Regions from separate parts of the Cupriavidus sp. 10L45 genome, predicted to be linked through region 2. Evidence: predicted binding sites of a transcription regulator. Region 2 holds the regulator's gene; each other region holds the start of a gene.
The links. The regulator FNR, encoded in region 2, switches genes on or off when oxygen is low (the NO sensors DNR and NnrR bind a similar motif). The targets are predictions, from matches to a motif close to TTGATNNNNATCAA.
Positions count from the first base shown of each region.

Region 1 (7,593 bases), on a different contig from region 2:
CCCGCGCGGGCGCGCGGGCCGAACACCGTGTGCGAGGCTAGCCACCCGGGCTGCCGAGCGCCGCGTCACCATCGAACGGCGCCGCCATGGCGGCCGTCTGGGTGCGTGCGGCGGCGACGGCTTCCGCCGTTACCGGGCCAGCGGTATTGCCCCACTGGCTGCGCACATGGGTCAGCACGGCGGCAATTTCGGCATCGGACAACTGGTCCGCGAAGGCCGGCATCGCCCCGTTGTAGGCCGTGCCCTTGACGGTCAGCTTGCCGGTCACGCCGCGCAGCACGATGGACGCCAGCCGCGCCTCCTGCCCCACCACCCACTCCGAGCCCGCCAGCGGCGGGAACACGCCCGGCAAACCCTGCCCGGTGGCCTGATGGCAGGCCACGCAACGGGCCTGGAACACCGCCGCGCCATCCACGGCGCCGCCGCCGGCGCCCTTCGGCTTGCCTTTCAGGTCCGCCAGGGTGCGGCTGTCGCCCAGCGACGAGGGCTGGTCGCTTTCGGACGTCACGATATAGAACGCCCCCCACGCCACCAGCGCGGCCACCATGGCCAGCACGTAGCGGGGAATCGGCGCGCGGTTCTCGTGCGGATCGGCATTCTCGCGGGCACGCGCCGCGGCGGCCTGACGTTCTTCCGATGGATCTGCCATCTGTTTCCTCTGCGGATGCGCTTATCGGGTGCTTATCGCGGGTGCTTATCGCGGGTTCGACTCGCTACCTTCGGGCGGCAACACCGCCCCGGTGCGGTTCAGCGACTGGAGATAGGCCACCAGGTCAGACGCGGCGGCGGTCGGCACCACCACCTTGCCCGGCGGTGCGTAGCCCGGGGGCAGCGTCACCGGCTTGTCGCCCGGCTCCGGCGCGTCCTTCACATCGAACAAGTACGGGTAGCTGGGCATGATGCTGCCGCTCACGTAGGCGCGCGGCTGGTACAGGTGCCCGAGGTGCCAGTCGGCGCCGGGCTGGCGCACGCCAATGTTCATCAGGTCCGGCCCGGTGCGCATGGTGCCCAGCAGGTGCGGCTTGTCGTAGTAGTAGTCGCCGGCCACGGCCACGCGACCCCAGCCGCGCTTGGCGTCCGGCGCGTAGGAACTGTCGCGCGGCTGCTGGGAATGGCAGTAGATGCAGCCGTTGGCGATATAGACCTCCCGCCCACGCAGCTGCGCGGCGGTATAGGGCTTGGTGCCTTCGGTGGGCTTGACGTCCTGGAGTTGCAGATACGGCAGGACGACCAGCGCGCTGGTGGCCAGCGCCAGCATGGTCATGCCCCCCGCCAGCAGGGCGCTTTCATTGTTCACGGTTCAGACTCCCTCGGCAGGTTTTTGGCCCGACTGGCCCGTTTTGCGCAGGCGGCCCTGGTGGAACAGCGCCGGGCGGTCACGATTCGGCCCGAAGCCAAAGACCGCGCAGACGAAGTTCGTCACGAAGAACAGATGGCCCGTCAGCATCATTGCCCCGCCCAGCGAGCGGGCGCGCAGGTACGGCAGGGTCACGGCGACCGAGTCCATGAACGGGCGCGCCGCGTCCAGCATGGCCAGCCCCTGCAGCCAGCCGCCAATGCTCAGGAAGACGAAATAGATGCCGATGCCGCCCGCCGCGAGCCAGAAGTGCATGTAGATCATCCAGCGGTACGGCCATTCGCGGCCGGTCACGCGCGGCACGATGAAGTACAGCGCGCCGAAGAAGGCGAAGCTGACGAACGCGTACAGCCCCAGGTGGGCGTGGGCCACGGTGTAGTGCGTGAAGTGGGCCACGCGGCTCACCGTGCGCAGCGCCTCGAACGAGCCCTGGATGGAACTCAGCGTGTACATCATCCCGCCGAAGGTGATGAAACGCAGCGTCGGCGAGTCGATCAGCCGGCGGAAGTTGCCGCGCAGCGTCTGGTGCTGGTTGATGGAGAACGCGACCACCGGAATCAGCATCATCATGCTCTGCACGATGGACAGCGTAATCAGCCACCCCGGCACCGGCCCGCCCACGAGGTGGTGGCCGCCCACCTGCCCGTAGAAGAACGCCAGCGCCCAGAAACCCAGCAGCGAGAGCCCGTACGACCGGACCGGCTGGCCGATGATCTTGGGCAGGAAATAGTAGATGGAAGCCAGCGCCAGCGGCGTGTAGAACAGCCCCAGCACGTTGTGGCCGAACCACCAGTTCATGGTGGCCTGCTCTACGCCGAAGTGCACGCCCGGCACGTTCGCCACCAGGAACAGCACCGGGAACCAGAACAGCGCGCAGCCCATGTACCAGACCGACACGTAGAGGTGATCCACCTTCCGGTTGACCAGCGTCAGCACCAGCGGCAACCCCACGAAGGCGCCGCCGATCACGAACAGGATGTCCACCTGCCAGGGAATCTCGAGCCACTCCAGCCCATCGGAAATCCCCGCGCCGATGCTGCCGATGCCGGCAATCAGCCCGGCATTCCACACCGCCGCCCCCAGCACCGCCCAACGGGCGCCGACCAGCGCCGTCTTGAGCAGCCGGGGCAGCAGGAACAGGGCGATGGCCAGCCCGGCCATCGGCGCCCAGCCGTAGGCCACGGCGTTCAGGTGGATGGTGCGGATGCGGCCAAAGGACAGCCAGGGCACGCTGGCGAGCAGGTCCGGTTCGTGCAGCTTGATCGAGGCGGTGAGCCCGGCCATCGACGCCACCACCAGCCACACCATGGCGCAGCAGATGAACAGGAACACGACTGCCGCGGAAGATGCATCGGCGGCATCGCGGGAGGGATCGTCCAGCCCGGGCGTCAGGTGCGCCGAGGCAGGATCCTCGGGGTGCCCGGTCTCGCCGTCGGCAAAGATCACCCGCGCGGCGGCTGGCGAAGTATCGAACAGGCCCTTCTGCATGCTCCAGATAAAGGCCGCCAGCGCGATCACGGAAAGCAGGAACGCGGAGAGCAGAATGGCGATGGTATTCATGGCATTGCCGGCAGGCATGAGATGAGTCCTGCGCAGATTACGCACGGGGCGGATAGGCGCCCATAGCCACTTCCTGCGTTTTTTGGGTGACCACCGCCGCCTCAGGTTGCAGGCGCGATACGCGCAGGGGGCGCGCAGCGGGTACTGAATCGAGGCACCGATGGGAGCCCGCCCCCTGGAGAGCGCCGCGCCGGTCCCCGCCCCCGCAGCGTGGTTTTTTGTCGAATTACCTTAAATTGCATCAAAGATGCAACTTAACTAGAATGGCGGCAGCGCCTGCCTGCGCGCGGTTTTCCGACCGATGACTCGCCCCCGCCCCCATCATGAACGTCCACTTGAGCATTGAAGGCCGCCACGGCCTGGCCAGTCAGATTTATCGCCAGTTGCGCGCCGGTATTCTCGACGGCCGGCTGGCCGCTGGAGAGCGGCTCCCGTCGACGCGCGAACTTGCCACGCAACTCGGTGTTTCCCGAAAGACAACACTCGATGTCTTCGAACGGCTCACCGCCGAGGGCTATCTGCGCTCGCGCACCGGCGAGGGCACCTTCGTGGCGGCGGCCATGACGCGGCGCGGCAACCTGCCCACGCACGCCACGGCCTTGCAGCCGGCCGACGCGCTCTGGGAATCGATGCCGGACGCGCTGCCGATCCGCCAGGAGGGCGTCTCCCCGCAGTACGACTTCATGGGCGGCGTGACCGAAAAGCGGCTGTTTCCGTTCGACCAGTGGCGCCGCTGCGTGAGCCATGCGATACGCGTGCAGGCGCGCGTGCCGGCAGGCTACCGGGATCCGGCCGGCGAGCCGGAGCTGCGGCTGGCGGTGTCGCGCTACCTGGCCTTCAGCCGCGCCGTGGTCAGCAACTGGCACGACGTGATCATGACCCAGGGCGCCCAGCAGGCGCTGACCCTGCTGGCGCGGGTGGTGCTGCGGCCCGGCGACGTGGTGGCCATGGAAGACCCCGGCTATCCGCCCGCCCGCATGAGCTTTACGGCGGCGGGCGCCCGGGTGGTGCCGGTACCGGTGGATGCGGATGGCATCGTGGTCAGCGCCCTGCCCGCGGACGCCCGCATCATCTATGTCACCCCCTCGCACCAGTTCCCGCTCGGCATGCCGATGAGCCTGGAGCGCCGGCTGGCGCTGCTCGACTGGGCGCAGCGGCGCGGCGCGCTGGTGGTGGAGGACGACTACGACGGCGAATTCCGCTTCGAGGGCCGGCCGATGGACTCGCTCAAGAGCCTCGACCATGACGACGTGGTCGCCTATGTCGGCACATTCTCGAAGACTATTTTTCCGGAACTGCGCATCGGCTACGTGATTCCGCCCGCCCCGCTGGCGCAGGCGCTGTGCCGGGCCAAGCAGACCAGCGACTGGCATAGCTGCACCCTCACCCAGACCGCGCTGGCCAAGTTCATGCTCGACGGCTATTTCGCCAAGCACCTGCGGCGCATGCACAAGGAGTACGCGGCGCGGCGCGCGGCGCTGCTGCGCTGGCTCGATCTCGACCTGTCGCCCTGGCTGGCCCCGCTGCCGGCGTCGGCCGGCATCCACCTCGTGGCCGAAATCCGTCCGGTCGGCCTGAAACAGGCTGACGAAGCCGCCTTTATCGCCCGGGCCGGGGCGGCGTCGATCGGGCTCTACGGCGTCAGCGGCATGTTCGCGGGGCGGCCACCGCGCCCCGGCGTGCTGATGGGCTACGGCGGCCTCAGCATCGAGGAGATCGATGCGGCCATGCAGCGGCTGCTGGACACACTCCACGGCCGGGCGGTGTTGCCGGGGGCTGTGCATCTGTTGCCCAGCCAGCATACGCGGCCGGGCCGGGCCGCTATACCTTGAAAAATTCGGCAATCTGCCGTTAATTGTTGTCGGCCTCCGCTATTGCGTCTTTCCTGCTTGATGCATACCCATTACGACAACCTCAAGGTATCCCGCGACGCGCCCCAGGAAGTAATCCGGGCCGCGTACAAGTCGCTTAGCCAGAAATATCATCCCGATCGCCATGCGGACGGCGAGGAATCCAATCGCATCATGCGGCTGCTGAACGTGGCCTATGACGTCCTGAGCGACCCCGGGCGGCGCGCGGAGCATGACCAGTGGATCGTGGAGCAGGAGCGGATGGAGGCGATCCGCGCCCGCCGCCGCGAGGTGCCGCCGCGCCCTGCACCGGGCACGGCGCGGCCCCAGACGGCGCGTCCGCAGGCCCAGCCCCGGCAGCCACGCGCTGCCAGCGGCGCTGCCGGGGCGGCGGGAGGGGCCAAGGCCGGCGGTGCGTCCGCCCAGGGTGCCTCCGCGCGCGGCGCCAACAACAAGTCCTCGCAGAAAGCCGAAGAAGCCCGCCCCTCGCGCGGCGAGAAGACCCGTTTCCGCCCCAAACCCGAACCCCGGCCCGATGGCCCGCCGCCGCGCGGCCAGCCGCTGCCGGCCCATCTGGCCTTCCTGCTCTATATCGCGGTGGGGGCCAGCATCGTGGTCCTGCTTGGCGACTGGACGCCCAGCGCCAGTTCGGCCGCCGACACCCCGGTCGCGCTGGTCAAGCCGGCCCGGGCCGAGGAAGCCTTCCCGCCGCAACCGCTCCGCTACAGCCGGCCGGCCAACACGCCGCGCGGCATGCCGTGGCCGAGCCGCTCGGGCTACCTGACCGGCTATCCGGTGCTGAACAGCAACGGGTTGTCCACGGTGACCGTGGACAACACCCGCAATGTGTCCGATGTGTTCCTGAAACTGGTATCGATCGAGGGTGACGCGGCGATTCCGGTGCGCACAAGCTTCGTACGCAGCGGGTCGATGTTCACGATGGAGAATATTGCGCCCGGCCGTTACGACGTGCGCTACCGGAGCCTCGACTCCGGGGAGATCTTCCGTTCCGAGCGCTTCGACCTCAAGGAGATCCAGGAGGCCAACGGCACGAGCTTCGCCAACAACACGCTCACGCTCTACAGCGTGATGGGCAAGTCGAAGAGCGTGACCATCACGGAATCGGAATTTCCCTGAACCGGCTGGCGCCGGCCCAGTAACAGCTCAGTCGCCGTTCAGTACGGCTTGGGCTGCGGCTGCTTGTTCGGCGCGCCCTGGGTGCCCGAGGGGTTATAGGGCACCGGCTTCGGCGCGGGGGCCGGTACCGCGCCATAGAGTTTCTGCCAGCGGGACTTCAGCCCGTCGGCAATCTCCTTCTGGTTGTACTGCTCGGCAAAGTCGATCGCGGTCATGCGCTGCTGGTTCTTCAGGCGCAGGTCCGCGCCCTCGTCCAGCAGCACCTTCACGGTGTCGATATGCCCGCCGCGCGCGGCCATCATCAGCGGCGTGGTGCCGTTGGGGCTTTCCGCATCGATATAGGCGGCGTGATCGACGAGGTACTTCACCACCTCGTTGTGGCCGTTGGAGGCCGCGTAGTGCAGCGGCGCCCAGCCCTTCTTGTTGATCTCGGCCTCTTCGCCGTCGACCATCAGCTTCACCATGTCCAGCTCGCCCTGCAGGCTGGCCATCATCAGCGCGTTCTCGCCGGCCGGGTTGGTCTTGTCGAAGTCGATGTTCTTCGCCTTGATCAGCACCGTGGCGGCCTTGATCGATTTCTCGCGCAGCGCCAACACCAGCATCGGGTTGCCCCGGGCGTCGGTCAGGTTCGGGTCCACGCCGCGCGCCAGCAGTTTCTGCACCGTGTTGGCATCGTCGAATTCCACGGCCTTGCGCATGTCGTCCGCCGGCGCGGCCCAGCCTGCCGTGGCGGCGCCCAGCATCAGGGCGGCCGCCGCGCCACGCATCGTCTTCATGTCAAACATGAGCATTCCTGTCTATGTGCTTGAAGAGACGGAAGAAATTATCCGTCGTCTGTTCGGCGATGGTTTCCACCGGCACCCCGCGCAGCTGGGCAATGAACTCGCCCACATGGCGCACCCAGGCCGGCTCATTGGTCTTGCCGCGATACGGCACCGGCGCCAGATAGGGCGAATCGGTCTCGATCAGCATGCGGTCCAGCGGCACCTTCTTGGCGGTTTCCTGGAGGTCCGCCGCGCTCTTGAAGGTGACGATGCCCGAGAACGAGATATGGAAGCCCTCGTCGAGCGCCTGTTTCGCCACATCCCAGGTTTCGGTAAAGCAGTGCATCACGCCGCCGGCCTCGCGCGCATTTTCCTCGCGCATCACGCGCAGCGTGTCGTCCGCCGACGACCGGGTATGGATGATCAGCGGCTTGCCGGTCTGTTTGGCGGCGCGGATATGGGTGCGGAAGCGCTCGCGCTGCCATTCCATGTCGTCGACGCTGCGGCCATTGAGCCGGTAGTAATCGAGCCCGGTCTCGCCGGTGCCCACCACGCGCGGGTGAGCGGACAGCGCCAGCAGGCGTTCGAGCGTCGGGTCCTCGCCCTCCTCGTAGTCCGGGTGCACACCCACCGACGCATACAGGTGCGGATGCTGCTCGGCCAGCGCCAGCACGCGCGGGAAGTCCTCCAGCGTCACCGAGATGCACAGCGCGTGGGTGACCTGATTGGCCTTCATGTTCTCGAGCAGCTGCGGCAGCCGCTCGGACAGTTCCGGGAAATCGATATGGCAGTGGGAATCAACGAACATCGTCAGTCTCTGGATGCGGGTCAGTCGAGCCGGCGGCCGACGATCACGAGATCGCGCTCAATGCCATCGAGCACCGCAACGCGCGGCAGGTCGCCCCAGCGGGCGAAACCGTGCCGC
Region 1 covers NZ_JBFTJC010000011.1:27,270-34,862, forward strand. The annotation lists gene AC1DFU_RS19890 (c-type cytochrome) at 38-649, opposite strand; gene AC1DFU_RS19895 (cbb3-type cytochrome c oxidase subunit II) at 695-1,297, opposite strand; gene AC1DFU_RS19900 (cbb3-type cytochrome c oxidase subunit I) at 1,301-2,917, opposite strand; gene pdxR (MocR-like pyridoxine biosynthesis transcription factor PdxR) at 3,241-4,749, shown strand; gene AC1DFU_RS19910 (J domain-containing protein) at 4,810-5,904, shown strand; gene AC1DFU_RS19915 (ankyrin repeat domain-containing protein) at 5,943-6,689, opposite strand; gene AC1DFU_RS19920 (TatD family hydrolase) at 6,682-7,476, opposite strand; gene AC1DFU_RS19925 (GNAT family N-acetyltransferase) at 7,497-7,593, opposite strand, start outside.
Region 1: the regulator FNR is predicted to act here: its motif matches at 3,149-3,162, upstream of AC1DFU_RS19900 (cbb3-type cytochrome c oxidase subunit I).

Region 2 (7,593 bases):
AGTGCCATGGCTCCGACGCGCGCGGCAGCCGCGGCTTTCCGAACCTGGCCGACAACGACTGGCTCTATGGCGGCGACCCCGAAACGATCCGTCAGACGATCACCAAGGGTCGCAACGGCATGATGCCGCCGTTCGCGGGCGTCATCGACGCCAAGCTCGCCGGGGACACGGCCCAGTATGTGCGCTCGCTGTCGGGCCTGGCGTCTGACCCGATCCGCGCGTCGCGGGGCGAGGGCACCTTCAAGACCACGTGTGCGGCCTGCCATGGGGCCAGCGGCAAGGGCAACCAGGCGCTCGGCGCGCCGAACCTGTCGGACAGCGTCTGGCTCTACGGCAGTTCGGAAAATGCCATCGTCGAGGCGATCCAGAAGGGTCATAACGGGCACATGCCCGCGCATGAGGAAATCCTGACGCCCGAGCGCATCCGCATGCTGACCGCCTACGTGTGGGGTCTCTCCAATACAGGAGCGGCCGGACAATGATCAACAGCCCCCGGGCAGGGCGGCCAGCCGCCTGCCGGGGCGCGAGGAACACAAGATGAACGCGCCCCCCAATGCTGCACAGCCCGTAGCGGACGACCCCGCTACGTCGGAGCCCTCACGGCCCGACGACAGCCCGCCATGGCGCCCGGCTGCCACGCCGCTATCCGGGCAATCTGCCCAATCGGCTGAATCTTCGGAAGAAACACTCTACGAGGTCCGGCGCAAGATCTATCCGCGCTCGGTCACGGGCGCCTTCTCGAGCTGGCGCGTCTGGCTCGTCATCCTCACCCAGCTGGTCTACTACGGCGCCCCGTGGCTGCAATGGAACGACCGCCAGGCGGTGCTGTTTGACCTCGGCGCGCGCAAGTTCTATATCTTCGGCCTCGTGCTGTGGCCGCAGGACGTGATCTACCTCGCGGTCCTGCTTGTCATCTCGGCGCTCGCCCTGTTCCTGTTCACCGCCATCGCGGGCCGGCTGTTCTGTGGCTACGCGTGTCCACAGACCGTCTACACAGAAATCTTCATGTGGATCGAGCGACGCGTGGAAGGCGATCGCATCGCCCGCATCCGGCTGGACGGCGACCCGTGGAGCCTGCGCAAGCTGCGGCTCAAGGCGACCAAGCACACGCTCTGGGTGGTGATCGCCCTGTGGACCGGCTTCACGTTCGTCGGCTATTTCTCGCCGATCCGCGAGCTGGGCGGGCAGGTGATCGACCTCTCGCTGGGGCCGTGGCAGTCGTTCTGGATGCTGTTCTATGCCTTCGCCACCTGGGGCAACGCCGGCTTCATGCGCGAGCAGGTGTGCAAGTACATGTGCCCATATGCGCGTTTCCAGAGCGTGATGGTCGACCGCGATACCTTCGTGGTGACCTATGACGTAGGCCGTGGCGAGCCGCGCGGCAGCCGCTCGCGCAAGACGGACCGGCACACCGCCGGCATTGGCGATTGCGTCAATTGCAGCATCTGCGTGCAGGTCTGCCCGACCGGGATCGACATCCGTGACGGATTGCAATACGAGTGCATTGGCTGCGGTGCCTGCATCGACGCCTGTAACCAGGTCATGGACAAGATGGCCTATCCGCGTGGCCTGATCCGCTACACCTCTGAGAACGCGATGCGCAAGGGCCTGTCGGCAGTCGCCGCGCGCAAGCGCTTGTTCCGCACGCGGACGATTGTCTACGCGGTGATCTGGTCGGCGCTGGTGGGGGGCTTCATCGGGTCGCTGGCGATGCGCACGCCGCTCAAGGTCGATGTCATCCGCGACCGTGGCGCGTTGGGCCGCGAGGTCGAAGGTCGCTGGATCGAGAACGTGTACCGGCTGCAACTGATCAATACGACCGAGACGCCGATGCGCGTCCGGGTACAGGCGACGAGCGCGGAGCTGCAAGGGTTGACCATCGAGTATGACAAGTCGGCAGAAACGCTGCCGCCTACGTCGAACCGGCTGTTGCCGGTGCGGATCCGTATCCCGCTCGACCACGCGCCGCAGGGCACGCACAAGATCCGTATCACGGTCACGGGGGAGGGTATGGACGACGCACGCGGACGCGCGCAGATCCAGGAAGCGACCAGTTTCATCGTGCCGCGCGGCCTGTAGGACAGGTCATTCAGGAAATATTCGACGCAAGGAGTAGGCAATGACAGCGCAACAAGTCAAGCCGTGGTGGAAGGAACCGTGGCCGTGGCTGCTGATGAGCGGACCGCTGCTGGCGATGATCGGCTGTGGTGTGACGATCTGGCTCGCCAATACCCACGCCGACGTGCCGGTGCGCGATGCCGCGCGGCATGGGCTGGTGGTGGAGAAGCTGGATGGGTCCGCCGTGCGTGCCGACGCCCATGTCAATGACACGGCGAGGCGGCCATGAGACTACGCTGGCTGATGTGGGTGATGTGGCCAGCGTTCCTGATGGGCGGCGTGGCCACGGCAACGGTGTTCTCGATTGTCGATCCCAGTGACCTGAGCTTCTTCGGTCATCCGGTCGACGCGTCGCGTGAGGCGATCTATACCGTGGGATTCCTGCTGGCGTGGCTGTTCTGCGCCTTGTCGAGCGGCCTGACGCTCTACACCATGCCAACGCCGCTCAGCAATACCGATGAACTCGAGTAGCGAGTGCACCGCCGCCGGCGAGCCGGCCTTAGCAGGAGCGGTTGTAGATCTGCTTGATGCCGGCCATGTCGATGAGCTTGACGTGGCGCTGGCGGATCTGGATCAGGCCCGCCTCGGCAAAACGAGAGAACAGGCGGCTGACGGTTTCGAGTTTCAGGCCAAGATAACTGCCGATCTCCTCGCGACTCATGCGCAACACGAACTCGCTCGACGAGTAGCCACGCGCCGACAGGCGATCGGAAAGATTGACGAGGAACGCGGCAAGCCGCTCCTCGGCCCGCATCGAACCCAACGTCATCAGCATCACCTGGTCCTGCGAAATCTCCTTGCTCATCAAGCGCAGGAACTGGGTTTGCAGCGAGGGCAGGTCAGACGAGAGCGCCTGCAAGTCGTTGAAGCGTACGACGCAGACTTCGGCATCCTCGAGGGCCGTGGCATCGGAAGCATGCTGCATTTCGCCGAGGCCATCCATACCGACCATCTCGCCGGGCAGATGGAAGCCGGTGATCTGCGAGCGGCCGTCTTCGAGTGTCACGTGCGTCTTGAGCGTGCCGAAACGCACGGCATAGACGGCGGTGAGCGGATCGCCCATGCGGTAAAGCGTTTCGCCCTTGTGCACGCGCACGCGTTCCTGCACGAGCGTGTCCATCTTCAGGAGGTCCTGGTGCGACATGCCTACCGGCAGACAAAGCTGGCCCATCCCGCACGTAGAGCAGCGGGGCGAGATCTCGGTGACGGGTATGGAGGTAAGCAATTGAGGGCTCTTGGTGATGCGCATTGCAGCGAGGGCGCGACAGATCAATTTTACCGCGTGAAGTGACGCGGAAGCGAGGGACCGTTGCCATTTGGTGTGCTTTTCAGCGTTTTTATCGTTGCGTTGTTTGGTGGCGTCCACTGTGCTGCGATGTGTGGCGGCATTGCGATGGCGGCCGAGCAGCGCGCGGCGGTGCGCGTGCCGGTGACGATCCATCGCTCGCCGCGCGGCTGGCTCGTGGAATTGCTGGCGATGCACGCCGGCCGCCTGACCACCTACGCGTTGCTGGGGGCGGTGGTGGGTGCCGTCGGCGCCACTGTATGGAAGCAGGACTATCTGCCTGTGCAGCGATGGCTCTATGGCGCAGGCGGAGCGATGCTGGTGATGTCGGGCTTGTGGCTGTTGCGTGGGCGCACCATGCGTGCGGCGCGCCTGGAGGCGTTCGCGGTGCGCATGGCCCAAGGGGTGGTGGGTCGCATGGGCGCGCTCGGTATCAGGCTGCCTGCCGGCCTGGCCCGGCATGCGCCGCTGCTGCGGCGCTTCGGTCTGGGACTCGCCTGGGGGATCGTGCCGTGCGGGATGGTCTATGGGGCACTCGCAATGGCGTTGCTGGCCGGCAATGCGGCGTCGGGCGCGCTGGTCCTGTTCGCCTTTGGGTTGGGAACGCTGCCAAACCTGCTGGTGATTTCGGGGTTGTCGGGCTATGTGCGCCATGTGTCGCGCCGGCCGGCGGTCCGGACCGTGGCGGGCGTGCTGATCATCGGCTTCGGCATCGTGGGCGTGGCGCGGGCGGTCTGGCTCCCGGAGACGCTGGCTGCGCATGGGTTCTGCGTGGTGTTCTAGGACGATTCCGGGCGGCGGACAGGCCGCCCCGGTTCGTGCCATTCGCCACGCCGGGCGGCGGGCAGGTTGCGGAGGGGGGCGGGAATGCCATACAATCGCGAGAACCACGGTATCGCGCCACGTAATTCCCTGGCGTCGCCGGGCCGGCATCCCTGATCTGGGATGCGTGTCCATGGGTCCGAGGCAGCATTGGCTTGCCGGATCCGTCCCCACAGTGCATCCGGTTCAAAAGATCTGGTTTAAAAGGCCGGTCGGCCTTGTGGAGTGGTGGCGCAGGCGCAGGACGAAGCTTGTCCGGGCCGATATCCGTTTTTTCTTGCCGCCTTGGCAATCTGATTGTCCTGGCGAATGTCCGCTCCAAGGGGAAGGGTTCCGCCTGCGAGGGTAAAGGCGAGAGCGCGACGCAAGAGGTTCGACTCCCGGCGAAGCCAGCCGGATGCGGACGATCTCCTGCCGGAACGACCCGGCAAATCGATGCAAAAGAACGAAGTGCACCGCTTGGCTGCCTGGGCTGCGACAGGCTGCGAGTTGGCTGCGCAATGAGATGGCGGTGGCATCGGTACCGCTGTATCCGAAATCTCCAGTGCTCCGGGATTCGTCCGGGAGCAGGTGCAAAGACAGGCTGCACACAATCACATGAATACCCAAGAGGCGAAGATCGTCCTCGAGACCGCGCTGATTTGTGCGCAGGAGCCCCTGCGCGTCAACGATCTCCGCCGTCTTTTCGCCGACGATGTCGGCGCCGACACCATCCGCGCCCTGTTGGACGAATTGCGACAGGACTGGCAGCAACGCGGTGTGGAACTCGTGGCCCTGGCCAGCGGTTGGCGTTTCCAGAGCCGGCCCGAGATGCGCGAGTTCCTCGACCGGCTCAACCCGGAAAAGCCGCCCAAGTATTCGCGCGCGGTGATGGAGACGCTGGCCATCATCGCCTATCGCCAGCCCGTGACGCGCGGCGATATCGAGGAAATTCGCGGCGTGACGGTCAGCACCGACGTGGTCAAGAAGCTCGAGGACCGCAGCTGGATCGAGGTGATCGGGCATCGCGACGTACCGGGCCGTCCCGCGCTCTATGCCACGACCAAGGCGTTTCTGGACGATCTGGGGCTGCGCACGCTGGATGAGCTGCCGCCGCTCGAGGATGCCCAGGCCCAGGTCCAGGCAGCCCTGCTGGACCAGCAGGCGATAGATTTTGAAGAAGTTGCCACGGCCAACCCGCCGGCTGGCGATGAAGAGACCTTTGCCGAGCCCCAGGCCGCCGAGACCGCTACCGATGCGGTGGAAGCGGAAGTCGTGGCCGTGGCGGAGAGCGACCATGCGGAGCCGGTGGAGACGGAAGCCCACGGCGCCGATACCGAACAGAACGACACGCCGCACCCGCAAGACAACAGCGTTGCGCAGTGGTCCGCCGATGGCGGGCATGACGACGACGCGCCGCTGGCCCACGCCAACGGTTTCCACGTGGACACAGCTGCTTCCTCCCCGGAAGCGGCCGACGATTCGGTCCGGGACGGCAACGCGCCGCATCCTGCTGAGGACGACGAACGCGTGTCCAACTGAATAACACGCAACATCGATAGTGAATACTTTGTCTGATTCCGCTGAGCAAGACGTCCGGCAACCGGACGCGCCGGGCGATACCGGCGCTGCGCCCGACGCGGGCAATGGCACCGACGGCGCGCCGCGCCGCAAGGGCCTGCGCCGTGGCCTGCGCAATCTGGTGGCGTCGCGCCGCCAGTCCGCACAGGACCGCGAGGGTGGCCGTGCCGAGGGCGATGCCGCCGCACCGGCGCAAGCCGACGCGCCGCAGCCCGACGCCGCCGCACCGGCCGGTCGCGAGCCGCGCGCCCGTGGCCGCCGCAAGCCGGCAGCCGATCGTGATGCCCGTGACGTCCGCGAACCGCGCGCCGAGGCGAGTGACGCCGACGGCCAGCCTGCGCAGCCACAGGGTGCCGGCGTGCGCAAGCGCCGCCAGCAGCCCCAGCGCAAGGCTGCGCTGGTCGATGGCGACAACAAGCCGGCAGCCCAGCAGCCGGGCCGGCGCGACAAGCGCGGCCAAGGCGGTCAGGGTGGCCAAGGCGGCCAGGGTCAGCGCAAGGGGCAGGCGGGCGCCGCAGGCGGCAAGCCTTCGGAAAAATTCGAGCAGCGCGCCGGTGACAAGCCGGCTCGCGGCGCGAAGGCCGGCAAGCCTGCTGGCGGTGCCGAGGACGTCTTCAAATTCGTGATCTCGGAACAATTCGATCAGGAAGAGATGGCGCTGCCGCGCACCAAGGCCAAGCCGGTGCGCGAACTGTCCGCCGACGATGACGCGCCCAAGCTGCACAAGGTGCTGGCCGAAGGCGGCCTCGGCTCACGCCGCGAAATGGAACAGCTGATCCTCGAGGGTCGTGTCTCGGTTAACGGTCTGCCGGCCCACATCGGCCAGCGGATCTTGCCGACCGACCAGGTGCGCGTGAACGGCAAGCTGATCCATCGCAAGGTGTCGAGCAAGCCACCGCGCGTGCTGCTGTATCACAAGCCGTCCGGCGAAATCGTGAGCCAGAGCGATCCGGAAGGCCGTCCGACCGTGTTCGACAGCCTGCCGCGCATCAAGGCCGGCAAGTGGGTGGCGGTGGGTCGTCTCGACTTCAATACCGAAGGCTTGCTGATCTTCACGACCTCGGGCGATATCGCCAACCGCTTCATGCACCCGCGCTACGGCGTGGAGCGCGAATACGCGGTGCGCACGCTGGGCGAGCTGGCCGAGGCCGACCGCCAGGCGCTGCTGCACGGTATCCAATTGGACGATGGCGAAGCGAACTTCCTGCGCATCGCTGATGGCGGTGGCGAAGGCGTGAACCAGTGGTATCACGTGGCGCTGACCGAAGGCCGTAATCGCGAGGTGCGCCGCATGTTCGAGGCCGTTGGCCTGACCGTGTCGCGCCTGATCCGTACGCGCTACGGCCAGTTCCTGCTGCCGCGCGGCCTCAAGCGTGGCCGCTGGCAAGAGCTGGACCCGACCGACGTGCGCGCGCTGATGGCCAATATCGGCCTGAAAGCGCCGGCGAAGGGCGAGCAGGGCGGCAAGGGTGCCACCAAGGTGGGCGGCCGCAAGGCGCGTACCGAGGCGGCCATTGCGGGCATGCCGATGCACACCGGCATGGACGGCCTGCCGCGCTACGAAAAGGGAGGCGCGCGCGGTAACGGCGGCGGTGCCGGCCGTGGTGGCCAGCCCGATCCGATGCAGACCTCGATGGGTTACATCCCGACCGGCCCGGCGCCGCTGACGTCGCATACCACCAAGTTCAGTGGTGGCGCGGCCGGCGGCCTGCGTGGCGGCGGTGCCGGTGGGCGCGGTGGCAATCGCGGCGGCCTTGGCGGCGGTGGTGGCCTGGGCGGCGGAGGCATGGGTGGCCAGCGCGGCCAGC
Region 2 covers NZ_JBFTJC010000007.1:300,781-308,373, forward strand. The annotation lists gene ccoP (cytochrome-c oxidase, cbb3-type subunit III) at 1-482, shown strand, start outside; gene ccoG (cytochrome c oxidase accessory protein CcoG) at 538-2,079, shown strand; gene AC1DFU_RS15265 (hypothetical protein) at 2,120-2,347, shown strand; gene AC1DFU_RS15270 (hypothetical protein) at 2,344-2,589, shown strand; gene fnr (fumarate/nitrate reduction transcriptional regulator Fnr) at 2,618-3,343, opposite strand; gene AC1DFU_RS15280 (sulfite exporter TauE/SafE family protein) at 3,428-4,186, shown strand; gene scpB (SMC-Scp complex subunit ScpB) at 4,823-5,746, shown strand; gene rluB (23S rRNA pseudouridine(2605) synthase RluB) at 5,775-7,593, shown strand, end outside.

Region 3 (7,593 bases), on a different contig from region 2:
CCGCAAACACCGCCACCTGTACGCGGCTGGCCAGATTCAGCTTCTTGAGGATGTTCTGCACGTGGATCTTGACCGTGCTCTCGGCCACACCGAGGTCGCGCGCGATCTGCTTGTTGCTCTCGCCCCGGGTCAGCCCGCGTACGATCTCGCGCTCCCGCACGGTTAGCCGCGCGCCGTCCTCGGCACTCGGAGAAGGCGGTGCGGAAGGCTGCGCCGGCGCGCGGAACTGCGCCACGAGCTTGGCCGTCATGCCATCCGAGATCACCGGCTCGCCGGATGCGGCGCGGCGGATGGCCGAAGCCAGGAAATCCGCCTCGATATTCTTTAGCAAATAGCCCCGGGCGCCGCCGCGCAGCGCGCTGGCCAGTTCCTCGGCTTCCTCGGAGACGGTGAGGATCAGCACTGCCGTGTCCGGCAGGTCCTGCGCCAGCAGGGCCAGCGTCTCCAGCCCGGACAGCCCGGGCATGTTCAGGTCCAGCAGGACCACGTCGGGGCGATGCTGCTTGGCGCGCTTGAGCCCCTCCACGCCATCGGCCGCCTCGTCCACGACGGCAAAATCGGGCTGGCGCTGTAACAGCGCGCGAATGCCTGAACGGAACAGCGTGTGATCGTCGATCAGCAGGATGCGGATGGTCATGGCTGGAGACTCGCTTCGTTGATTTCGTTGGGCGCTGTGGCTTCGTTGGCTTCGCCGGCCACATGGGCGCCGGGCACGCGCAGGGCCACGCGGGTGCCGCGCCCGGGCGCGGAATCGATCGACAACTGCGCGTTGAGCCGCGCGGCGCGCTCGCGCATGATGTGCAGACCCACCTGCATCTCGCAGCGCGTGGCGAGCCCGGCGGCATCGAAGCCCTCGCCATCGTCCTGCACCACCAGTTCGAGGTCGCGCCCGCCTTGCAGCCGCACCAGCACGTGGCCGGCCTGCGCGTGCTTGCGCACGTTGGAGAGCGCCTCCTGTAGCACGAACAGCACCTGCAACTGGGCATCGGGCGGCAGCGGCCGGGCGTTGTCGTAGCCCTCCACCTCCAGCCGCACCTCGGTGGCGCACTGCCGCCGGAAGCGCGCCACGGTGTCTTCTGCCGCTTGCCGCAACTCGCCCTGCGTGAGCCGGGTGCGGAAGTTCAGCAGCAACTCGCGCACATCCTGGTAGCTTTCGTCCACCCCGCAACGGAGCATCGGCACGATCGCCGCCACATCGGCCAGCGCCCCGCGCGAGACGGCATCTTCCAGCAGTTGGGCTTGCAGGTTCAGGTAGTTCAGGCCTTGGGCGATGCTGTCGTGCAAGCCCTGCGCCACGAGGTTGCGCTCCTGCACCACGGCCAACTGGCGCGCGGTGGCGGACAGCCGCTGGTGTTCGAGCGCCACGCCCAGGTGCTGCGCCAGCGTCTCCAGCAGTTGCCGGTCGGATGCATTGAGCACCCGTGGCGAGCGGAAGTGGAGCGAAAACATGCCGATCACCCCGCGCGGCGTGTCGATGCGGAACGCCGCGAAGCCGCCGAAGCCGCAGGCCATCGGCGGCGAGGGCAGTGCGTGGGTTGCGGACGGCCAGGCGACCACGCGCTGCCGCGTGGCCGCGCCGCAGTGGCAGGCATCGGCCGCCATGCGCTGTTCCTGCTCGACCAGCGTGGCGGGCAGCCCTTCGGAAACCACCATGTGGAGGTTCTCCGGCACTGCATCGAGCATGCGCACGCTGCCGCCATCGGCGTCCAGGCGCCGCATGATCCGGGTCAGGAAGCCCCGGCACAGCGCCTCGGCCTCGTTCGGCTGGTTCAGGTAGGCGGCGATGTCGTAGAGCGTCTCGAGGTCGCGGTTGCGCCTGGCCAGTTCGGCGGTCTTCTGGGCCACGCGGGCTTCGAGCCCCCGATAGAGTTCCTGGAGTTCGGCCGCCATCCGATTGAAACCGGTGCTCAATGTGCCGAATTCGTCACGGCTGGTGACCGGCAGGCGCAGCGAGAATTCGCGGGCCGCCATGCGGCGCAGGCCATCCTGCAGCGTCAGCACGGGCAGGATGATCCAGAGATAGAGCAGGTAGATGACCGCGACGGTGCCCATGCAGGCAATGGCGGCCAGTGCGGCCTGGGACATGCGCAGCAGGTCCGTCTTGCGCGCGTTGTCGGCCTCGATCATGCGCACCAGATGGTCTGCCTGCGCGACGAAATCCGACAGCGCGGCCACATAGGTGAGCGATGTGCCGTCGGGCGCGTTCAAGTCCTGCTCCGCCAGCGGCTTCATCCGGTCGTCCCATGCCCGTGCCACGCGGTCGAGCTGGTCGTGGATGGCCGGCACGGCGGGCAGGAACAGCGGTCGTGTGGCGTCGCCCCGGCGCAGTTGCGCCAGCGTCTCGTCCAGCTGGGCGATCCGTGGCACAAGAGCGTGGGGTTGATGGGCGCGGGCGCGGGTCAGTTCGATCGCCACCGCGTTGGCGCGCATCCGCACGCTGCCAGCGTCGTTGATCGCCGCGCCGGCGCCTTCGAGGTTCCAGGAGAGCCACAATGTGCCGCCGATCATCGTCAGGACAACCAGCAGCGAGATCAGGGACAGCGAGATGATGCGGGTGGAGAGGCGGTGGCGCAGCCCCGGCAGCCCGACCGCCGAGGTGGCATGGGGGTCCGCGTGCGCATCGAACGCGGTGTCAGGAAAGGGGGCTGGCATGTTGTGGGGGCGAGGGCAGGGCGTGGGGACAGCTGCCATTCTGGTACCGGCGATTGCGCCGTTTCCTGCGCTGGATCAAATCGCCGACGGATGGGACGGGAACTTACGCGGGATTCGCATTCCGGCAACAGCCCAATCAGGCCGGCGCGACCCCCGCCGGCTTTTCGCCCGACATCAGGTAGTGGATCAGGTCCGCCACGGGGCGGATGGCGTCGCCAAACGGCAGCGTGCCCTTACCCCGGAAGAACAGGCCGCGCTCCACGTCGCCCTTGAGCGCCTGCGAGAGCTTGCGGTCGATGCAGAACTGGCCGATGCGCGCCACGCCGTCGCGCAGGCCGCACGATTGCAGGCAGTCGAAGCCCTCCAGGCACTCGCGCACCTTGGCGCGCGCCTGGAGCGCCGACTCCCGGGAGAGATAGCGCTTGAGCCACGGCGTCAGCACCGCGCGCGCCGGCAGTCCCGCCACGCTCGTGAATTCGCCGATCTGTTCCTGCGGCGCGGAAGCCAGCACCTGTTTGAAAGCCAGATGCGCATCGCATTCCTCGGTCACGGCAAAGGCGGTGCCGACCTGCACGCCGGCCGCGCCCTGCGCCAGCCAGTGATGCAGCTTGCCGTGGTGGCCCAACCCGCCGGCCAGGATCAGCGGCACGGACTCCCAGGCCAGCCCCAGGCTGGCGAACAGCGTGCGGCATTCGTCCAGCACGCGCGCGAACGAGAACCGCTCATCGCCAATGTCCTCCATGCGCGAGGCGCCGAGGTGCCCGCCGGCATGCGCGGGATGTTCGATCACGATGGCATCGGGCAGCCGTCCCTTCTTCATCCACTTGCGCAGCACGAGGCTGACGCCACGGGCGTCGGACAGGATCGGGATCAAGGCCACCTTCGGGTGATTGGCGGTCAGTTCGGGGAGGTCGAGCGGCAGGCCGGCGCCCATGACGATGGCATCCGCGCCGCTATCGCACGCCTGCCGGACCAGCGCCGCGTGGGCGCCAACGGCCTTCATCACGTTGACGGCGACCATCCCTTGCCCGCCCGCCAAGTCCTTCGCCGCGCGCACCTCGCGGTCCAGCGCCACGAGGTTGGCGTGTTCGATGGCCGCCTTGTCGCGTTTGGCCGTGGCGGCCATCAGGTCGGGGTGATGATGGCGCAGGTCGATGCTGGCGATGGTGCCCATGGCGTTGTGGCGGGCCACCGTGCCGGCCAGCCGATGCGCGGAGATGCCCACGCCCATGCCGCCCTGCACGATAGGAAGCAGCTTGCGGCCGGCCAGGTTGAGCCATCGATGTGTCATGAGGAAATCCGAAGTCAGGAGGGGCAAAAAACGGCCCAGCGTCTCACGCGCATCGGGGTGGCAGTTTGCGCCAGATCAAATTGCGGGGGATCGGCGGCCCGTTCCGAGGACCTAGTTCGGCGGAACGAGACGGGTAGAACACAGCCGGGGTTTGCGCGGGGTCAAAGGTTCCCTCGATGGGCATGACTAGCATCCTTGATCGATCGCTACCCCATGCGCCGCACCGCGCATTTTCGCCATGGATGCCTCCCCGCCCGACGTGCATGATGTGCCCGATGCGCCAACACCCCCAACCGAGCCATCGCGCCGCCAGCCCCGCCGGCCCCAACTGGTGGCACCCGCCGGCTCGCTCGCGGCCCTGCGCATGGCGCTGCAGCACGGCGCGGACGCCATCTACCTCGGGTTGCGCGATGCCACCAACGCGCGCAACTTCGGCGGCCTGAATTTCTCCGAGGACGACATCCGCACCGGCGTGGCCGAAGCCCGCGCGCGCGGCGCCGAAGTGCTGTTCGCCATCAACACGTTTGCGCAGATGGGGCAGGTAGACCGCTGGCACCGCGCCGTGGACGCCGCCGCCGTGCTGGGCGCCGACGCGGTGATCATGGCCGACCCCGGCCTGATGGCCTACGCGGCGGAGAAGCACCCCGACCTGCGCCTGCACCTGTCCGTGCAGGGCTCGGCCACCCATGCCGATGCCATCGCGCTGATGCGCGAGCGCTTCGGCATCCGGCGCGTGGTGCTGCCGCGCGTGCTGACGCTGGCGCAGATCGCCAAGCTGGCCAGGCAGACCGATGTGGAACTTGAGGTCTTCGGCTTTGGCAGCCTGTGCGTGATGGCCGAGGGCCGCTGCCTGCTGTCCTCGTACGCGACCGGCGATTCGCCGAACAACCGTGGCGTCTGCTCGCCGGCCCACGCCGTGCGCTGGGACGAGGCGGACGGCACCATGCACGCGCGGCTCTCCGGCATCCTGATCGACAGCTACGCGCCCGGCGAGCCGGCCGGTTACCCCACGTTGTGCAAGGGCCGTTTCACCGTGGAGGGCGAGCACGGCTACGTGCTGGAGGAGCCCACCAGCCTCAACGCGCTGTCGCTGCTGCCGGCGCTGATCGACATCGGCATCGCCGCCATCAAGATCGAGGGCCGCCAGCGCAGCCCGCGCTACGTGGGCGATGTGGTGGGCGTGCTGCGCGCCGCCATCGACGACGCCTGGCGCGACCCCCGGCGCTTCGTGCCGCGCCAGGAATGGCAGGCTACATTGGGGCGCCATGCCGAGGGCGACCAGGTGACCCAGGGCGCCTATGACCGTCCGTGGCGCTGAAACCGTCCGCACCCCACCCACCATGACCACATCCACTTCCCCCTATTCCTTGACCATCGCGCTCGGCCCGCTGCTCTACTACTGGCCCCGCGCGGACGTGCTGCGCTTCTATGCCGATGTGGCAGACGCCCCCGTGGAGCGCGTCTATCTTGGCGAAGCCGTCTGCACACGCCGCCACGAATTGCGCCATGCCGACTGGCTGGACGTGGCGCGGATGCTGCGCGATGCCGGCAAGGAGGTGGTGCTGTCCACCCCGGTGCTGGTCGAATCGGACAGCGACATCGCGGCCATGCGCCGCGTCTGCGAGCAGGACGAGTTCCTCGTGGAGGCCAACGATCTTGGCGCGGTGCGCGCGCGGCGCGGGCGGCCGTTCGTCGCCGGGCCGCATCTGAACGTCTATCACGCCGATACGGCGACGTGGCTGGGCTCGCTGGGCGCGCGCGGGGTCGTGGCGCCGGTCGAGATGGACCACGCGGCGCTGGCCGCGCTGGCGGCGGCGCGGCCAGCCGGCATGCAGATCGAAGCGATGATCTGGGGCCGCATGCCGCTGGCGATCTCCGCGCGTTGCTTCACGGCCCGGCATCACCGCCTGCGCAAGGATGCCTGCGAGTTCCGTTGCCTCGACTACCCGGACGGGCTGGTCGCCCGCACGGGCGAAGGGCAGCCGTTCTTCGCCCTGAACGGCATCCAGACTCAGTCCGCAAGCTGCCTGGACCTGTGCGCGCACCTGCCGGAGATTCAGGCGATGGGCGTGGATGTGGTCCGCGTCAGCCCGCACGCCGTGGGCACGCTGGACGTCATAGCGCTGCTAGACGCCGTGCGTCATGGCCGCACCGGCGCCGCGCCCAGCGGCATCGTGCCCGCCGGCGCCTCGGCGAGCAACGGCTACTGGACCGGCCAGCCCGGCATTGCCTGGATAGCCGGCGCGCCCGCATGACTGCCCCAAGACCATCGATGAATTCTTCTTCCCTGATTGCCCGCATCCATCGCCGCCTGCCCGCCCCTGCGCAGGCCCTGCCGTTCGTGATGGCGCTGGAGTCCGCGCGCCGCGCCGGCTGGTTGCAGCCACCGTCCGCGCTGGACGGTCATGCCTTCCTGCTCGTGGTGGAAGACCTCGGGCTGGACCTGCGTTTCCGCTGTGCAGGGGGCGTGTTCCGGATGGGGCCGTTCGATCCTGAACCCGCCCCGGCGCTGACGCTGCGCGCCCGCGCCGCCGATTACCTGCAACTGCTCGCCGGCCATGCCGATACCGACACGCTGTTCTTCCAGCGCCGGCTCTCGATTTGCGGGGACACCGCGCTGGGGTTGGAGGTCAAGTACTGGCTCGACGCCACGCCGCGTCCGGCCTGGGTCGAGCCCTGGGTGGCGCGGCTAGCGGTGCTGTTTCCCGAAGTCCGTGCCGCGTGAGAGCGACGGGCTGGCCCGTCAGGCCTCGGGCGCCAGATCGCCGTAGCGCACGCCGCGTGGCTTGAAGCAGCAACGGGCGCGGAGCACGGCACCGGGGAGGTTGGCGAGCGCGGGCATCGCCGTGAAGCCATCGAGCGTCGCCTGGAGGTCTGCCGCGCTGCGCGCCCGCACCACCGCGAACAGGTTGAAGGGCCATGCCGCACCTCGGCGCGCGCGCCGGTAGCAGAGTGCCACCGCGGGCAGGCGGGCCAGCCGCTTGCCCAGCACATCCACACGTGCGTCGGGCGCATTCCATACGCACATCGCGTTATGCACGAAGCCGAGTTGGCCCGGCTGGAGAATGGCGCCGAAGCGGCGGATCACGCCGGCCTCGCGCCAATGCGCCAGCCGGCGCCAGAGTTCGTGTAGCCCGATGCCCGTGCCACGCGCCATGGCGTGGTAGGGCTCGGGCGTCAGCGGCAGGCCGTCTTCCAGCGCTGCCACCAGCCGCCAGTCGGCATCGGTCATCAGGGGCCGCAGTGGCACCCCGGCATCGACGTGGTATTCACATTCCAGTGGCAGTGCGAGCGGCGTCTGGTGGACATCCGCGCCAATGCCGTCGAGTACGGTCGCCAGGTGGTCGGCATCGCGCGCACCGGCCACGAACCAGAGGTTGTAGCGGTGGCCGGTTCTGCAGTAGTGATGGCCGATAGCCGGGTCGGCGTTGAGTCGCCGCGCCACGCTCTCCAGCCGCGCCGCCGGCACGGACAGCGCCGCGAGCGTGGTGGCGCCGATGGCGTTCGGCGCGAAGCGGGCGCCGACATGGCTGATGCGGCCGCTGCCAACGTCGCGCGCCAGCAGCGACAGCAGGCCATGCTCGGACAGGCCGAGCGCCCGGGCCAGGCACCGGTAGGGCCGTGGCTCCAGCGGGAAATCTTGCCGAAGG
Region 3 covers NZ_JBFTJC010000001.1:566,059-573,651, forward strand. The annotation lists gene AC1DFU_RS02570 (response regulator) at 1-637, opposite strand, end outside; gene AC1DFU_RS02575 (type IV pili methyl-accepting chemotaxis transducer N-terminal domain-containing protein) at 634-2,652, opposite strand; gene AC1DFU_RS02580 (NAD(P)H-dependent flavin oxidoreductase) at 2,789-3,943, opposite strand; gene ubiU (ubiquinone anaerobic biosynthesis protein UbiU) at 4,182-5,261, shown strand; gene AC1DFU_RS02590 (U32 family peptidase) at 5,284-6,198, shown strand; gene ubiT (ubiquinone anaerobic biosynthesis accessory factor UbiT) at 6,216-6,668, shown strand; gene ahbB (siroheme decarboxylase subunit beta) at 6,687-7,593, opposite strand, start outside.
Region 3: the regulator FNR is predicted to act here: its motif matches at 4,009-4,022, upstream of ubiU (ubiquinone anaerobic biosynthesis protein UbiU).